DNA from 3 places in the Streptomyces sp. NBC_01198 genome. Region 2 is predicted to be linked to each of the others. Evidence: predicted binding sites of a transcription regulator. Region 2 holds the regulator's gene; each other region holds the start of a gene.
The links. Region 2 encodes HrcA, which represses chaperone genes, less so after heat shock. Its sites were predicted from a motif close to TTNGCACTCNGNNNNNCNGAGTGCNAA; they were not measured.

Region 1 (5,039 bases), 740 kb from region 2:
GTGGCCGCGCTGGCGGTGGCGCGCCGCACGGATGTGTACGGGATCGCCGCGTCCGGGCTCGTCGGCCAGGACCTGGCGCAGAAGCTGCTGCGGATCGGGCTGATCGCGCACGCGCACGCGGACCCGCACCTGGCGGTGACCAACGCCGTGCAGCTGCGGCCCGGCGATGTCGCCGTCGCGATCACCCACTCGGGCAACACGCACGACGTGATCGAGCCACTGCGGGCCGCCTTCGACCGCGGGGCGACGACCATCGCGCTGACCGGCCGTCCCGACGGCCCCGTCACCCAGTGGGCGGACATCGTGCTGACGACGTCGAGCTCGCGGGAGAGCGAGCTGCGGCCGGCCGCGATGTCGAGCAGGACCAGCCAGTTGCTGCTGGTGGACTGCCTGTTCGTGGGGGTCGCGCAGCGCACGTACGAGTCCACCGCACCGGCGCTGGCGGCGTCGTACGAGGCTCTGGCACACCGCCACCGGCCCCGCGCCGCTCGTGGCTGATATTCGCCCTGAGATAATGCGCTGAACCCATTTTCCGCGACCCCACCGCCACCACCCGCCTCTGAGTCCCCACCGCTCACCGGCCAGGAGGACGCCTGGCCGGCCCATCCCCCCATGCCCGCACCTGACCACTGCGAGAAGGATGAACGAGCCGCATATGCCCCAGTACACCGAGCTGCGCCGCGAGCTCGACACGTTGACCACCGAGGCGTTCCGGCCGGAGCTCGCCGAGATCGACCGGATGCCCACCCTGGAGATCGCGCGCACGATGAACGGTGAGGACGCCACCGTTCCCGCCGCCGTCGCCGCCCAACTGCCCCGGATCGCCGCCGCGATCGACGGCATCGCCGACCGGATGGCCCGCGGCGGCCGGCTCGTCTACGCGGGTGCCGGCACGGCGGGCCGGCTCGGCGTGCTGGATGCCAGCGAGTGCCCGCCGACCTTCAACACCACGCCGGGGCGGGAGGTCGTCGGCCTGATCGCGGGCGGGCCGACCGCGATGATCACCTCGATCGAGGGCGCCGAGGACAGCAAGGAGCTGGCCGCCGAGGACCTGGACGCGCTCGGGCTGACCGACGCCGACACCGTTGTCGGCGTCTCCGCGTCGGGGCGGACCCCTTACGCCGTCGGCGCCGTCGAGCACGCCCGTGCGCTGGGGGCGCTGACCGTGGGGCTGTCCTGCAACGCCGACTCGCCGCTGGCCGCCGCCGCCGACCACGGCATCGAGGTCGTCGTCGGCCCCGAGCTGGTCGTCGGGTCCACCCGGCTCAAGGCGGGCACCGCGCAGAAGCTGGTGCTCAACATGCTCTCGACCATCACCATGATCCGGCTCGGCAAGACCTACGGGAATCTGATGGTGGACGTGCGGGCGTCCAACGAGAAGCTGCGGGCCCGCTCGCGGCGGATCGTGTCGCTGGCCACCGGCGCGGACGAGCTGGCCATCGAGCGGGCGCTGACCGCCACCGACGGCGAGGTCAAGCCGGCCATCCTCACCCTGCTGGCCGAGGTCGACGCCCCGACCGCGGCCCGGCTGCTGACCGAGTCCGGCGGCCACCTCCGCAAGGCCCTGGAGTCCACCGGGAGCTGACCCCCCGTCCGGGCGAGGAACCCCCTCCGCCGGTCGTGCGTCCAACGGCCACACCGGACGAGGGGGGACCAGCCGTGAACGTGACACGACGGCGAAGAGCGGCCGCGACGGCCGCCGTACTGCTGCCGGCGCTGCTGCTGGCGCTGGGCGGCTGCTCGGGCGCCGCGGGGGCGGGGGCGGGCGCGGACTGCGCCTGGGAGCTGCACTACGGCGGGGCGCTGTACCTGCGGGCGCCGGGCGACGCCGCGGCCAAGACCGTGCCGCACCACGGCAGCCCGCTCGGGACGGGCTACTTCGAGGGCTGCCAGGACGGCGGCGGGCCGGAGAACCGGACGGACGTGAACGTCTACCCGGTCGCCGGGGTCGACCCGGCGCTCGCGGTGATGACCGAGGACGACGTCATCGGCGTCACCGACCCGGACCACGTCCCCGCGCCACTCGCGCTGCCCGCCAGCTGACCCGGGCGGCGTACGATCGGCGGCACGACAAGGCGGCGCCCCCTTCCCGTGGTAGGGGGAAGGGGGCGCCGCCTCGCGTGCTGGACGGTGATCCCTGGCGGGATCAGAAGTCCATGTCACCGCCGGGCATGCCACCCGGGGCGGCAGCGGACGCCTTCTCGGGCTTGTCCGCGATGACGGCCTCGGTGGTGAGGAAGAGCGCGGCGATGGACGCCGCGTTCTGCAGCGCCGAGCGGGTGACCTTCGCCGGGTCGATGATGCCCTCGGCGATCATGTCGACGTACTCGCCGGTCGCGGCGTTCAGGCCGTGGCCGATCGGCAGGTTGCGCACCTTCTCGACGATGACGCCGCCCTCGAGACCGCCGTTGATGGCGATCTGCTTGAGCGGGGCCTCCAGCGCGAGCTTCACGGCGTTGGCACCGGTCGCCTCGTCGCCTTCGAGCTCCAGCTTCTCGAACACCGCGGAGGCCTGCAGCAGGGCCACGCCACCACCGGCGACGATGCCCTCCTCGACGGCGGCCTTCGCGTTGCGCACCGCGTCCTCGATGCGGTGCTTGCGCTCCTTGAGCTCGACCTCGGTGGCGGCACCGGCCTTGATGACGGCCACGCCGCCGGCCAGCTTCGCCAGACGCTCCTGGAGCTTCTCGCGGTCGTAGTCCGAGTCGCTGTTGTCGATCTCGGCACGGATCTGGTTGACCCGGCCGGCGACCTGGTCGGTGTCGCCCGAGCCGTCCACGATGGTCGTCTCGTCCTTGGTGATGACGACCTTGCGGGCGCGGCCGAGCAGGTCGAGCCCGGCGTTCTCCAGCTTGAGGCCGACCTCCTCGGAGATGACCGTGCCACCGGTGAGGATGGCGATGTCACCGAGCATGGCCTTGCGGCGGTCGCCGAAGCCCGGGGCCTTGACGGCGACGGACTTGAAGGTGCCGCGGATCTTGTTGACGACCAGCGTCGACAGCGCCTCGCCCTCGACGTCCTCGGCGATGATCAGCAGCGGCTTGCCCGACTGCATGACCTTCTCCAGCAGCGGGAGCAGGTCCTTCACCGCGGAGACCTTGGAGTTGACGATCAGGATGTACGGGTCGTCGAGCGACGCCTCCATACGCTCCAGGTCGGTGGCGAAGTACGCCGAGATGAAGCCCTTGTCGAAGCGCATGCCCTCGGTGAGCTCGAGTTCGAGACCGAAGGTCTGCGACTCCTCGACGGTGATGACGCCTTCCTTGCCGACCTTGTCCATCGCCTCGGCGATGAGCTCGCCGATCTGCGTGTCGGCGGCGGAGATGGAGGCGGTCGAAGCGATCTGCTCCTTGGTCTCCACGTCCTTGGCCTGCTCGAGCAGGGCGGCGGACACGGCCTCGACGGCCTTCTCGATGCCGCGCTTGAGGGCCATCGGGTTGGCGCCGGCGGCGACGTTGCGCAGGCCTTCCTTGACCAGGGCCTGGGCCAGGACCGTCGCGGTCGTCGTGCCGTCACCGGCGACGTCGTCCGTCTTCTTCGCGACTTCCTTGACCAGCTCGGCGCCGATCTTCTCGTACGGGTCCTCCAGCTCGATCTCCTTGGCGATGGAGACACCATCGTTGGTGATCGTGGGGGCGCCCCACTTCTTCTCAAGGACGACGTTCCGGCCCTTGGGACCGAGGGTGACCTTAACGGCGTCGGCGAGCTGGTTCATCCCGCGCTCAAGGCCGCGCCGCGCCTCCTCATCGAACGCGATGATCTTAGCCATGTGAAGTGTCCTCCGCGGACTGGGGGTTCCCCCACCGAGGCGGGGGGCGGTGGATCGGACCGTGTTGGCGCCCGCGACGGACGGCCTGCCGGCCGCCGGTTCCTTCCCGACGTCCGGGCGGGCCTCACCGACCCGGTCCAAGTGGCACTCTCACTCGTAGAGTGCTAACGCCAATGATTAGCACTCACCCTCTGCGAGTGCAAGCGCCTCGGGGTCCCTGACCCCCGGGCGCGGAGGTTCCGACACCGCCCCCTCGGCAGGGGGTTGCCCTCCCCCGAGGCGCGGGGGGTTGCGCGCTTCCCTCTCGGCGAGGGGTGCATCCGCTGGCCGCGGGGGCTGTGCGGTACCCCTTCGGCAAGGGGGTGCCCGACAGGGGCGGGGGAACTGCGCGCTCAGCCGACCACCGGCCGGTGGTCCGTCTTCGACAGCAACAGCCCCTTTGGGGCGGTGACGACCCGCGCCCCCGGTGGGGGCTGGTCGCGCAGTTCCCCGCGCCCCTGAGGGGCCAGCTCCCGCGCAGGGGAGCCCGGGGGCGGCGGGGAGGTCGGGAGGGGTGCCCGGGGAAAGGTGAAGGGCCACCCCTGGTGGGGTGGCCCTTCGTGGTGGCGTCGCGTCGGTGGCCGAACGCGCCCGAGCCGATCAGCCGGCCAGCCGGACCATGTCCGCCTGCGGCCCCTTCTGACCCTGCGAGATCTCGAACTCGACTCGCTGGCCTTCTTCGAGGGTGCGGTATCCGTCCATCTGTATCGCGCTGTAGTGGACGAAGACATCCGCACCACCGTCGACCGCGATGAAGCCGTAGCCCTTCTCCGCGTTGAACCACTTGACGGTGCCCTGAGCCATTCCTAACTCCCCTATTACTGGCCCTATCGCGGCCCCGCGCTCCGCGGGCCCGGGTCAGACCTCACCCCCGCAGGGGGTGTGCGCCGGAACGCGTCGACCGCCGCTGAATGTATCTGCACGGATGCCGTCTGCAACAGGTCAATTGGACGAGAATTCTGGGTGCGACCGATCCGAAATACCCTAGGAAAAAATGATAATGCAGGGCAACTCGGACCGGACATAAAGGGTGTTGCGGGCTTTTCGCCGGCGACTTTGGCGATAAATCGCCGCAACCGCTGCACACCGGTGTCCGGGAGTTGCCACATGCCCCTGGCAACTGTACAGCGGTTCAACTACCGCCCCACATGCGGGCGCCCCACCCGGGGACGAAAGCAGTTCCCGGGTGGGGCGCAAGTTAAACGTCGGAGCCTCTGCGGATTCCCGTCAG
Region 2 (5,039 bases):
GTCACCGACCCCGAAGGGGCAGTCTCTGTCGCAGCCGGACCACCGGCCGGTGAGTGGCTGAGCGCGCAGTTCCCCGCGCCCCCAGGGGGTCGCCCCTGCCGCAGCGGAACCGCAGCACCCCCGCGGCAGCGGACGGTGCCGCCCGCCGCAGGGGGAACGCACGACCCCCGTGCCCGGGGGATGCCCGGGGGATGGCGCGGCCGCGGGTCAGCGGCCGTTGAAGGCGTCCTTCAGGCGGGAGAAGAGGCCCTGCTGGCCCGGGGCGAACTGGCCCGTGGGGCGTTCTTCGCCGCGGAGTTTGGCCAGGCGCCGCATCAGGTCCTCCTGGTCCGCGTCGAGCTTGTGCGGGGTCACGACCTCGACGTGGACGACGAGGTCGCCGCGGCCGCCGCCGCGCAGGTGGGTGATACCGCGCTGGTGGAGCGGGATCGACTGGCCGGACTGCGTGCCGGGCCGGATGTCGATCTCCTCCAGGCCGTCGAGCGTCTCCAGCGGGCACTTCGTGCCGAGCGCCGCCGCGGTCATCGGGATGGTGACCGTGCAGTGCAGGTCGTCGCCGCGGCGCTGGAAGACCAGGTGCGGAACCTCGCGGATCTCGACGTAGAGGTCGCCCGCGGGGCCGCCGCCCGGGCCGACCTCGCCCTCGCCGGCCAGCTGGATGCGGGTGCCGTTGTCGACGCCCGCGGGGATCTTGACGGTCAGCGTGCGGCGGGACCTGACCCGACCGTCGCCGGCGCACTCCGGGCACGGCGTGGGCACGACCGTGCCGAAGCCCTGGCACTGCGGGCAGGGCCGCGAGGTCATGACCTGGCCGAGGAAGGAGCGGGTGACCTGGGACACCTCGCCGCGGCCGCGGCACATGTCGCAGGTCTGCGCGGAGGTGCCGGGCGCGGCCCCTTCGCCGTTGCAGGTCCCGCAGGTCACCGCGGTGTCGACCTGGATGTCCTTGGTGGTGCCGAAGGCGGCCTCTTCGAGGTCGATCTCCAGCCGGATCATGGCGTCCTGGCCGCGCCGGGTGCGCGAGCGCGGCCCGCGCTGCTGCGACTGCCCGAAGAAGGCGTCCATGATGTCGCTGAAGTTCCCGAAGCCCTGGCCGAAGCCTGCACCGGCTCCCGCGCCGCCCGCGGCGGACAGCGGGTCGCCGCCGAGGTCGTAGACCTGCTTCTTCTGCGGGTCGGAGAGCACCTCGTAGGCGGCGTTGATCTCCTTGAACCGCTCCTGCGTCTTGGGGTCGGGATTGACGTCAGGGTGCAACTCCCGGGCGAGACGGCGGAATGCCTTCTTGATCTCGTCCGGACCTGCGTCGCGGCGTACGCCCAGTACGGCGTAGTAGTCCGTGGCCACTTACGACTCCGCCAGGATCTGTCCGACGTAACGTGCCACTGCGCGTACCGCTCCCATCGTTCCGGGGTAGTCCATGCGGGTCGGGCCGACCACGCCGAGTTTGGCGACTGCCTCGTCGCCCGAACCGTAGCCGACGGCCACCACGGACGTGGAGTTGAGGCCCTCGTGAAAATTCTCATGCCCGATCCGCACGGTCATGGCGGAGTCGGTTGCCTCGCCGAGCAGTTTGAGGAGGACCATCTGCTCCTCCAGTGCTTCGAGGACCGGCCTGATCGTCAGCGGGAAGTCGTGGTTGAACCTCGTCAGGTTGGCCGCGCCGCCGAGCATGATGCGCTCCTCGGTCTGCTCCACCAGCGTTTCCAGCAGGGTGGCGAGGACTCCCGCGACCGCGGGCCGGTCGTCGGGGTCGAAGCTCTCCGGCAGGTCCTGGACCAGCGGCGGCACGTCGGAGAAGCGGCGGCCGACGACCCGGCTGTTGAGCCGGGCGCGCAGGTCGGCGAGAACCGTCTCGCCGACCGGGGCCTGGCAGTCGATCAGCCGCTGCTCGACCCGTCCGGTGTCGGTGATCAGCACCAGCATGATGCGGGCCGGCGCGAGCGCGAGCAGTTCCACGTGCCGTACCGACGACCGGGTCAGCGACGGATACTGCACCACCGCGACCTGCCGGGTGAGCTGGGCGAGCAGCCGTACGGTCCTGGCGACGACGTCGTCGAGGTCGACCGCGCCGTCCAGGAAGTTCTGGATGGCCCGGCGCTCGGCGGACGACAGCGGCTTGACGCCGGCCATCTTGTCGACGAACAGCCGGTAGCCCTTGTCGGTGGGGATCCGGCCCGCGCTGGTGTGCGGCTGCGCGATGTAGCCCTCGTCCTCCAGGACCGCCATGTCGTTCCGCACGGTGGCCGGCGACACGCCGAGCCGGTGACGCTCGGTGAGGGCCTTCGAGCCGACCGGCTCCTCGGTGCCGACGTAGTCCTGGACGATGGCACGCAGGACTTCGAGTCTGCGTTCGCTCAGCATCGCGCACCTCCAGCCGTGACATCCGTGACCTGGCACTCCGCCGTTTCGAGTGCCAGCCATCCCGCAGCAAGTGTACGGCGAGGCGGCAAGGGCTGGGCAAGGGTGCGGCACACCGGGTACGCGGAGGTGGCGGCGTGCGGCCCCGCGGCGGCGATAGCGTCACCCCCGTGGAATCTGTGGAGAGCACGGAGGATCCGGGTACGGGTGGTTCTGTCTGGGAGCAACTGGCTCCCGGGGTCGCCCGGCGCAGGATGCCCCATCTCGATGTGACGATCGGCCTGGTGGTCGGTTCCGACGGCGTACTGCTGGTGGACACCGCCTCGACGCTGCCGGAGGGCGAGGAGCTGCGCGGGCAGGTCGAGGCGCTGACCGGCCGCACCGTCACGCACATCGTCCTCACACACGGTCACTTCGACCATGTCTTCGGCACCGCCGCCTTCCCCGGCGCCGAGGTCTACGGGGAGCGCTCGCTCGGGGGCTATCTGCGCCGGGAGCCGGAGGTGCTGCGGGAGTCCGCGGTGGAGCACGGCACCGACCCGGCCGAGGCGGCGCGGGCGGCGGCGGAGCTGGTGCTGCCCACCCGTCAGGTGACCGGCGAGACCGAGGTCGACCTGGGCGAGCGCCAGGTGCGGCTGGTGCACCCCGGCACCGGGCACACCGGCCACGACCTGGTGGTGGTCGTGCCGGGCGCCACCGCGAGCGACCCGACGGTGGTCTTCTGCGGCGACCTGGTCGAGGAGTCGGGCGAGCCGCAGGCGGGCGACGACGCCGACCCGGCGCACTGGCCCGGCACGCTGGACGCGCTGCTCGCCCTGGGCGGCGAGACGGGCCGCTACGTCCCCGGGCACGGCGCCGTGGTCGACGCGCGTTTCCTGCGGGCGCAGCGGGACGCGCTGGCAGAGCGCTTCGGGACCGCGCCCTGAGGGCGTGTCCGCCGCGTGTCCTGGGCCGCGCCGGGGGCGGCTGGTTACGATCGCCCCCATGCGCAGCAGGAGTTACGACCCCGACCTGACCCCGCCGTGGAAGAGGAGCGCCCCGGCGCCCGAGGTGGCGGCCGAGGCCGACCTGGTGGTCGAGGAGGCCGCGACGGGCTTCTGCGGGGCGGTGGTGCGCTGCGAGAGGACCGCGGAGGGGCTGACGGTCACGCTGGAGGACCGCTTCGGCAAGCACCGGGTCTTCCCGATGGTGCCCCGCGGCTTCCTGATCGACGGCCGTACGGTGACGCTGGTCCGCCCGCAGGCCGCGCCCGCGCCACGCGGGCCGCTGCTGTCCGCGTCGGGCTCGGTCGCGGTGCCCGGCGTCAAGGCGCGGGTGGCACGGGCCGGGCGGATCTACGTCGAGGGCCGGCACGACGCCGAACTGGTCGAACGGGTGTGGGGCCACGACCTGCGGGTCGAGGGCGTCGTCGTGGAGTATCTGGAGGGCGTCGACGACCTGCCCGCGATCGTGGCCGACTTCGGCCCGGCCCCCGACGCCCGGCTGGGCGTGCTGGTCGACCACCTGGTGCCGGGTTCCAAGGAGTCGCGGATCGCCGCGTCCGTCAGCGGCGCGGACGTCCTGGTCGTCGGGCACCCCTACATCGACGTGTGGGAGGCGGTGAAGCCCGCCTCGGTCGGTATCGCCCGGTGGCCGCGGGTGCCGCGCGGCGAGGACTGGAAGACGGGGGTGTGCCGGGAGCTCGGCTGGGACATGTCCACGGGCGAGGCCTGGCAGCGCATCCTGGCGTCGGTGCGGACGTACAAGGACCTGCAGGCAGAACTGCTCGGCTCGGTGGAGCACCTGATCGACTTCGTGACCGCGCCCTGACGGCGGGGGCGCGGCTCAGTCGGTGAGGTCGCGGACCACCGCGTCGGCAAGCAGCCGCCCGCGCCGGGTCAGCACGGCACGCCCGGCCGCGTGCGCGGCGGGCTCCAGGAGGCCTTCGGCGACCGCGCGGACCGCGGCCCTGGCGCCCGCGCCGGTCAGCAGGTCCAGCGGGCAGCCCGCGGACAGCCGCAGCTCAAGCAGGATCCGCTCGACCCTGCGGTCCTCGTCCCCGAGCACCTCGCGCCCAGCGCCTGGGCTGCGGGACTCGGCGAGGGCCTGCGCGTAGGCGCCGGGGTGCTTGACGTTCCACCACCGCACCCCGCCGACGTGGCTGTGGGCGCCAGGACCCGCGCCCCACCAGTCCGCCCCGGTCCAGTACAGCTCGTTGTGGCGGCACCTGCCCGCCTCGGTGGTGGCCCAGTTGGAGACCTCGTACCAGCCGAAGCCGGCCGCGGCCAGCCGCTCGTCGGCGATGAGGTAGCGGTCGGCGTGCTCGTCGTCGTCGGTCATCGGCACCTCGCCGCGGCGGATCCGCCGGGCCAGCTGCGTACCCTCCTCGACGATCAGCGCGTAGGCCGACACGTGGTCGGGGCCCGCGCCTATCGCCGCGTCGAGCGAGGCGCGCCAGTCGTCGTCGGACTCGCCGGGGGTGCCGTAGATCAGGTCGAGGTTGACGTGCTCGAAACCCGCTGCCCGGGCTTCGGCGACGCATGCCTCGGGGCGCCCCGGGGTATGGGTGCGGTCCAGGATCCGCAGGACGTGCTGCCGGGCGCTCTGCATCCCGAAGGACATCCTGGTGAAGCCGCCGTCGCGCAGCTCGGCCAGATAGGCCGGGCCGACCGACTCCGGGTTGGCCTCCGTGGTGATCTCCG
Region 3 (5,039 bases), 2.5 Mb from region 2:
GCTGCCCGCCTGGGCCTGGCTCGACGCGGACAAGGTGGTGGCGGCGGGCCTGCGCGACCTTGCCAGGGGGCGGGTGGTCTCGGTGCCCGACGCCCGCTACAAGGTGGCCGTCGGCCTCGCCCGCCACCTGCCCCCCGGCCTCTTCGGCGCGGTCTCCACCGGCGCGGGCCGCAAGTACGACCCGAAGACCTAGTCCGTGTCCGACCGGCACGGCAGACGCCCGCCGCCCCGGGCGGGGGTGGCGGGCGTCGGCGGGAGCGAGGTCAGTGGGAGTGGGAGTGACCGCCGGCGGCGGACTCCTGCTCCTCTTCCTTCTTCTCCACGACCAGCGTCTCCGTGGTCAGCAGCAGCGACGCGATGGACGCCGCGTTCTCCAGCGCGGAGCGGGTGACCTTGACCGGGTCGATGACGCCGGCCTTGACCAGGTCGCCGTACTCGCCGGTGGCCGCGTTGAAGCCGTGGCCCTTGTCGAGCTCGGCGACCTTGGAGGTGATGACGTAGCCCTCCAGGCCGGCGTTCTCGGCGATCCAGCGCAGCGGCTCGACGGCGGCGCGGCGGACGACCGCGACACCGGTGGCCTCGTCGCCCACCTTGCCGAGGTTGTCCGCGAGGACCTTCACCGCGTGCACGAGGGCCGAGCCACCGCCGGAGACGATGCCCTCCTCGACGGCCGCGCGGGTCGCGGAGATCGCGTCCTCAAGGCGGTGCTTCTTCTCCTTGAGCTCCACCTCGGTGGCCGCGCCGACGCGGATGACGCAGACGCCGCCGGCCAGCTTGGCCAGCCGCTCCTGCAGCTTCTCGCGGTCCCAGTCGGAGTCGGTGGTGCCGATCTCCGCCTTGATCTGGTTGACGCGTCCCTCGATCTCCGCCTTGTCGCCCGCACCGTCGACGAGAGTGGTCTCGTCCTTGGTGATGGTGGCGCGGCGGGTGGTGCCCAGCAGGTCGAGACCGGCCTGGTCGAGCTTGAGGCCGACCTCCTCGGCGATGACGGTCGCACCGGTGAGGGTGGCGATGTCGCCGAGCATGGCCTTGCGGCGGTCACCGAAGCCGGGCGCCTTGACCGCGACGGCGTTGAACGTGCCGCGGATCTTGTTGACGACCAGCGTCGACAGCGCCTCGCCCTCGACGTCCTCGGCGATGATCAGCAGCGGCTTGGAGCCACCCGCCTGGATGATCTTCTCCAGCAGCGGCAGCAGGTCCTGGATCGAGGAGATCTTGCCCTGGTGGATCAGCACGTACGGGTCGTCGAGGACGGCCTCCATACGCTCCTGGTCCGTCACGAAGTACGGCGACAGGTAGCCCTTGTCGAAGGCCATGCCCTCGGTGAACTCCAGGTCCAGGCCGAAGGTGTTGGACTCCTCGACGGTGATGACACCGTCCTTGCCGACCTTGTCCATCGCCTCGGCGATGAGCTCGCCGACCTGCTTGTCCTGCGCGGACAGCGCGGCGACGGCCGCGATGTCCTCCTTGCCCTCGATGGCGCGCGCGGTGGCCAGCAGCTCCTCGGAGACCGCCTTGACGGCCGCGTCGATGCCCTTCTTGAGCGAGGCGGGGGACGCCCCGGCCGCCACGTTCCGCAAGCCCTCGCGGACCAGCGCCTGGGCGAGCACGGTCGCGGTGGTGGTGCCGTCACCCGCGATGTCGTTGGTCTTGGTCGCCACCTCCTTGACGAGCTGGGCGCCCAGGTTCTCGTAGGGGTCCTCCAGCTCGACCTCACGCGCGATGGTCACACCGTCGTTGGTGATGGTCGGCGCGCCGAACTTCTTGTCGATGACGACGTTGCGGCCCTTGGGGCCGATCGTCACCTTCACGGTGTCGGCGAGCTTGTTGACGCCGCGCTCCAGGGCGCGACGGGCGTCCTCGTCGAACTTAAGAATCTTGGCCATGCCTGCGAACTACCTCGTCTACTCGTCTAATCACGTCGTCACGGACGGTAAGGACGGCGAAAGAAGCCGCCCCGGGGACCCGGCCTCAAGGACACGGACTCCCGGGGCGGGATCACGGCTGGTACAGCCGGGGAACTACTTCTCGATGATCGCGAGAACGTCGCGGGCCGAGAGGACGAGGTATTCCTCGCCGTTGTACTTCACCTCGGTGCCGCCGTACTTGCTGTACAGCACGACGTCGCCCACGGCGACGTCGAGCGGCAGGCGGTTGCCGTCCTCGAAGCGGCCCGGGCCCACAGCCAGGACGACGCCCTCCTGGGGCTTCTCCTTGGCGGTGTCCGGAATGACCAGGCCGGAGGCCGTGGTCTGCTCGGCGTCGAGCGGCTGGACCACGATGCGGTCCTCAAGCGGCTTGATGGCAACCTTGGTGCTGGCGGTCGTCACGATCCGACCTCCCCCTTCAAAGGGCTCACGGGAGTGTCTGTCTGGGTCGGCGACCTGGTAGGCCCGTCGTCGCGGGTGCCGGACCTGCCCGTCGCTGTTTGTCTGGCACTCAGCGGGGCCGAGTGCCAAAAGCGAGACTAGGACGCCTTTAGCACTCGGTCAAGCGGAGTGCCAGCCGCGCGCCGCCCTCCGGGGCTCCCCCGGGACCTCCCCCGGGGCTCCGCCCATGCCCTGCCCCCCGGCGGGTGTGCGCGAACTCACCGCAAGCGGCACCCCCTCAGGGGCGCGAGGAACTGCGCGACCAGCCGTCGACGGGCTGCACGTCGTCACCGGCCGAAAGGGGCTGTTCGGTCCGATCCGGACCACCGGCCGGTGGTGGGCTGGTCGCGCAGTTCCCCGCGCCTCTGATGGGCGCCGCCCTACGCAGGAGGGACGTCGGGGAGAATGACGTGGTGATGCCGGAAGAGCTTGAGGGATTGCTGACCGCCGAGGGTCAGGCGCTGCTCGCGGGGCTCCGGGGTCACGACCCCGTGAACGACCTGGCTGCCGCAACGGCGTTGCGGCGGACGCACGACGCGCGCCTCGTCGCCGCCGCCCTGTCCCAGACCCGCCTGCGCCAGCGCGCCGTCGCGAAGTTCGGCGCGGCGGACGCGCACCGGATGTACTTCACGCCGCACGGGCTGGAACAGTCCACCCGCGCCTCGGTGGCGACGCACCGCGCGCAGCGGTTCGCCGCGTTCTGGCCGGAGGCCGTCGCCGACCTGTGCTGCGGCGTCGGCGGCGACGTGATCGCCATGCTGCGGGCCGGCCTGGCGGTGACGGCCGTGGACCGCGACCCGCTGACCTGCGCGGTGGTCGCCGCGAACGCCGCCGCGCTCGATCTGGCCGACCGCCTGGAGGTCAGGTGCGCGGACGTACGGGACGTCGGCGGCGGCGGCCTCGACGGCGTGTTCGTGGACCCCGCCCGCCGCACCGCCAGGGGCCGGGTCTTCGACCCGGAGTCGTACTCGCCGCCGCTGTCATGGGCCCTGGACGCGGCGGCGTCCGGCGCACCCGGGGCGGTGAAGGTCGCGCCCGGCATCCCGCACGAGGCGGTGCCGCCCGCCGCGGAGGCCGAGTGGATCTCGGACGGCGGCGACGTGAAGGAGGCGGTGGTCTGGTTCGACGGCCGGGGCGACCGCGTACGCTCGGGCGCCCGGCGCGCGACCCTGCTCCCCTCGGGCGCCACCCTCGTCGGGCGCGGCCTGCCCGACCCGGCGGTGCGGCCGGTCGGGCGCTACCTCTACGAACCGGACGGCGCCGTCATCCGCGCGCATCTCGTCGCCGAGGTCGCGGAGGAGCTCGGCGGCGGGCTGATCGACCCGACGATCGCGTACGTCACCGCCGACGAGCTGCGGGCGACGCCGTTCGCGACGGCGTACGAGGTCACCGACGTGCTGCCGTTCGGGCTGAAGCGGCTCAAGGCGCTGCTGCGGGAGCGCGAGGTCGGCATCCTCACGGTGAAGAAGCGGGGCTCCGCGGTGGACCCCGAGGACCTCCGCCGCCGGGTGCGGCCGCGCGGCCCGCACTCGGCCACCGTCTTCCTCACCCGCACCTCAGGCGCCCCCACGATGCTCCTGGCGGCACCGGCCCGGGTGGAGCCGCCCGCTCAGACGTAGTCCTCCAGGCGGGCCAGGGTGAAGCCCTGGGACGAGATCTGGCGCAGCAGGTTGGCCACCATCTTCGTCATCGTCTCGCCCTTCAACTGCGCCGGCCCGCGAAAGTGGGCCAGGATGATGTCACCGGGATGGAATTTCTTGTCAGGCCGCTGGAACTGGACCTTTTTGATCTGCATCGACTCGCGCCACAGAATCATCGCCCGCAGCCCCCCGCAGGATTTCACCGCGGCCCGCGTATCGGTGTTGTAGTTGCCGTAGGGCGGCCGGAAGAGCCCGGGCACCTTCCCGTATTCATGAGTGAGCTTCTGCTGCTGGGTGCATATTTCGTGCTTCTGCTGCGCCAACGTCCGTCCGTGCAGGTCAGGATGGCTGAGCGTGTGATTCTCTATCGTATTGCCCAGGGCCTGGAGCGGGCGGAAGAAACCGTAGTCGTTCTTGATGATGTCATCGGTGAGGAACATGGTGAACGGGATTTTCAGGTCCCGCATCATCCCGACGAACTTCGGGTCCTTCTCCGCACCGTCGTCGAAAGTCAGGAAGACGATTTTCTGGGTGGTCGGTATGTCGCTGACCGCGGGTATCTTTCCGTCGCCGGTGCGTATCGGCTTGACCGCGGGCGGGGCCGGCGGCGGCGGGAGCAGCGGGAGGCCCCACTTGCGGAAGCCGGCCGCGCGGTCGTCGGTCGGCGACGGCTTCGAGGCCGGCGGCGTGGTCGGTGAGGCGGTGGTGGCGTCCCGGGGGGCCGGGGAGCCGGCCGGGGTGCCCGCGGAGCAGCCCGCGGTGAACAGCAGGCCCAGGAGCAGGAGGACAGCGGTTTTCCCGCGTGGTGCGCGCATCGGGGGGGACCCTACGTCGGTGCTGCTACGGCATGGAGCGAGCACGCGGCCGCGGACTGGGGCGACGGCCGCGTGCTCACCCTGGACGAGGCGTTTTTCAGCCCGCCGGTTCCACCGCGACCGGCGTGAACCGCCAGCGGTGCACCGCGCGCCGCACCAGGTCGGCGGCCGGTTCGGGCAGTTCCGGCAAGGCCGCGTCGTATCCGGCGTCCCAC

Region 1: groL (chaperonin GroEL) is a predicted target of HrcA. The motif match lies at 3,911-3,937, and genes of this name have one in related genera.
Region 3: groES (co-chaperone GroES) is a predicted target of HrcA. The motif match lies at 2,479-2,505, and genes of this name have one in related genera.

Annotation. Positions count from the first base shown of each region.
Region 1 covers NZ_CP108568.1:4,890,045-4,895,083, reverse strand. Annotated here, with positions in the region: gene OG702_RS21920 (MurR/RpiR family transcriptional regulator) at 1-498, shown strand, start outside; gene murQ (N-acetylmuramic acid 6-phosphate etherase) at 656-1,585, shown strand; gene OG702_RS21910 (DUF6281 family protein) at 1,660-2,043, shown strand; gene groL (chaperonin GroEL) at 2,147-3,769, opposite strand; gene OG702_RS21900 (cold-shock protein) at 4,409-4,612, opposite strand.
Region 2 covers NZ_CP108568.1:5,628,296-5,633,334, reverse strand. Annotated here, with positions in the region: gene dnaJ (molecular chaperone DnaJ) at 208-1,344, opposite strand; gene hrcA (heat-inducible transcriptional repressor HrcA) at 1,345-2,361, opposite strand; gene OG702_RS25030 (MBL fold metallo-hydrolase) at 2,538-3,284, shown strand; gene OG702_RS25025 (DUF3097 domain-containing protein) at 3,343-4,167, shown strand; gene hemW (radical SAM family heme chaperone HemW) at 4,183-5,039, opposite strand, start outside.
Region 3 covers NZ_CP108568.1:3,123,276-3,128,314, forward strand. Annotated here, with positions in the region: gene OG702_RS13770 (SDR family NAD(P)-dependent oxidoreductase) at 1-193, shown strand, start outside; gene groL (chaperonin GroEL) at 264-1,886, opposite strand; gene groES (co-chaperone GroES) at 2,022-2,330, opposite strand; gene OG702_RS13785 (THUMP-like domain-containing protein) at 2,786-3,988, shown strand; gene OG702_RS13790 (polysaccharide deacetylase family protein) at 3,979-4,824, opposite strand; gene OG702_RS13795 (hypothetical protein) at 4,922-5,039, opposite strand, start outside.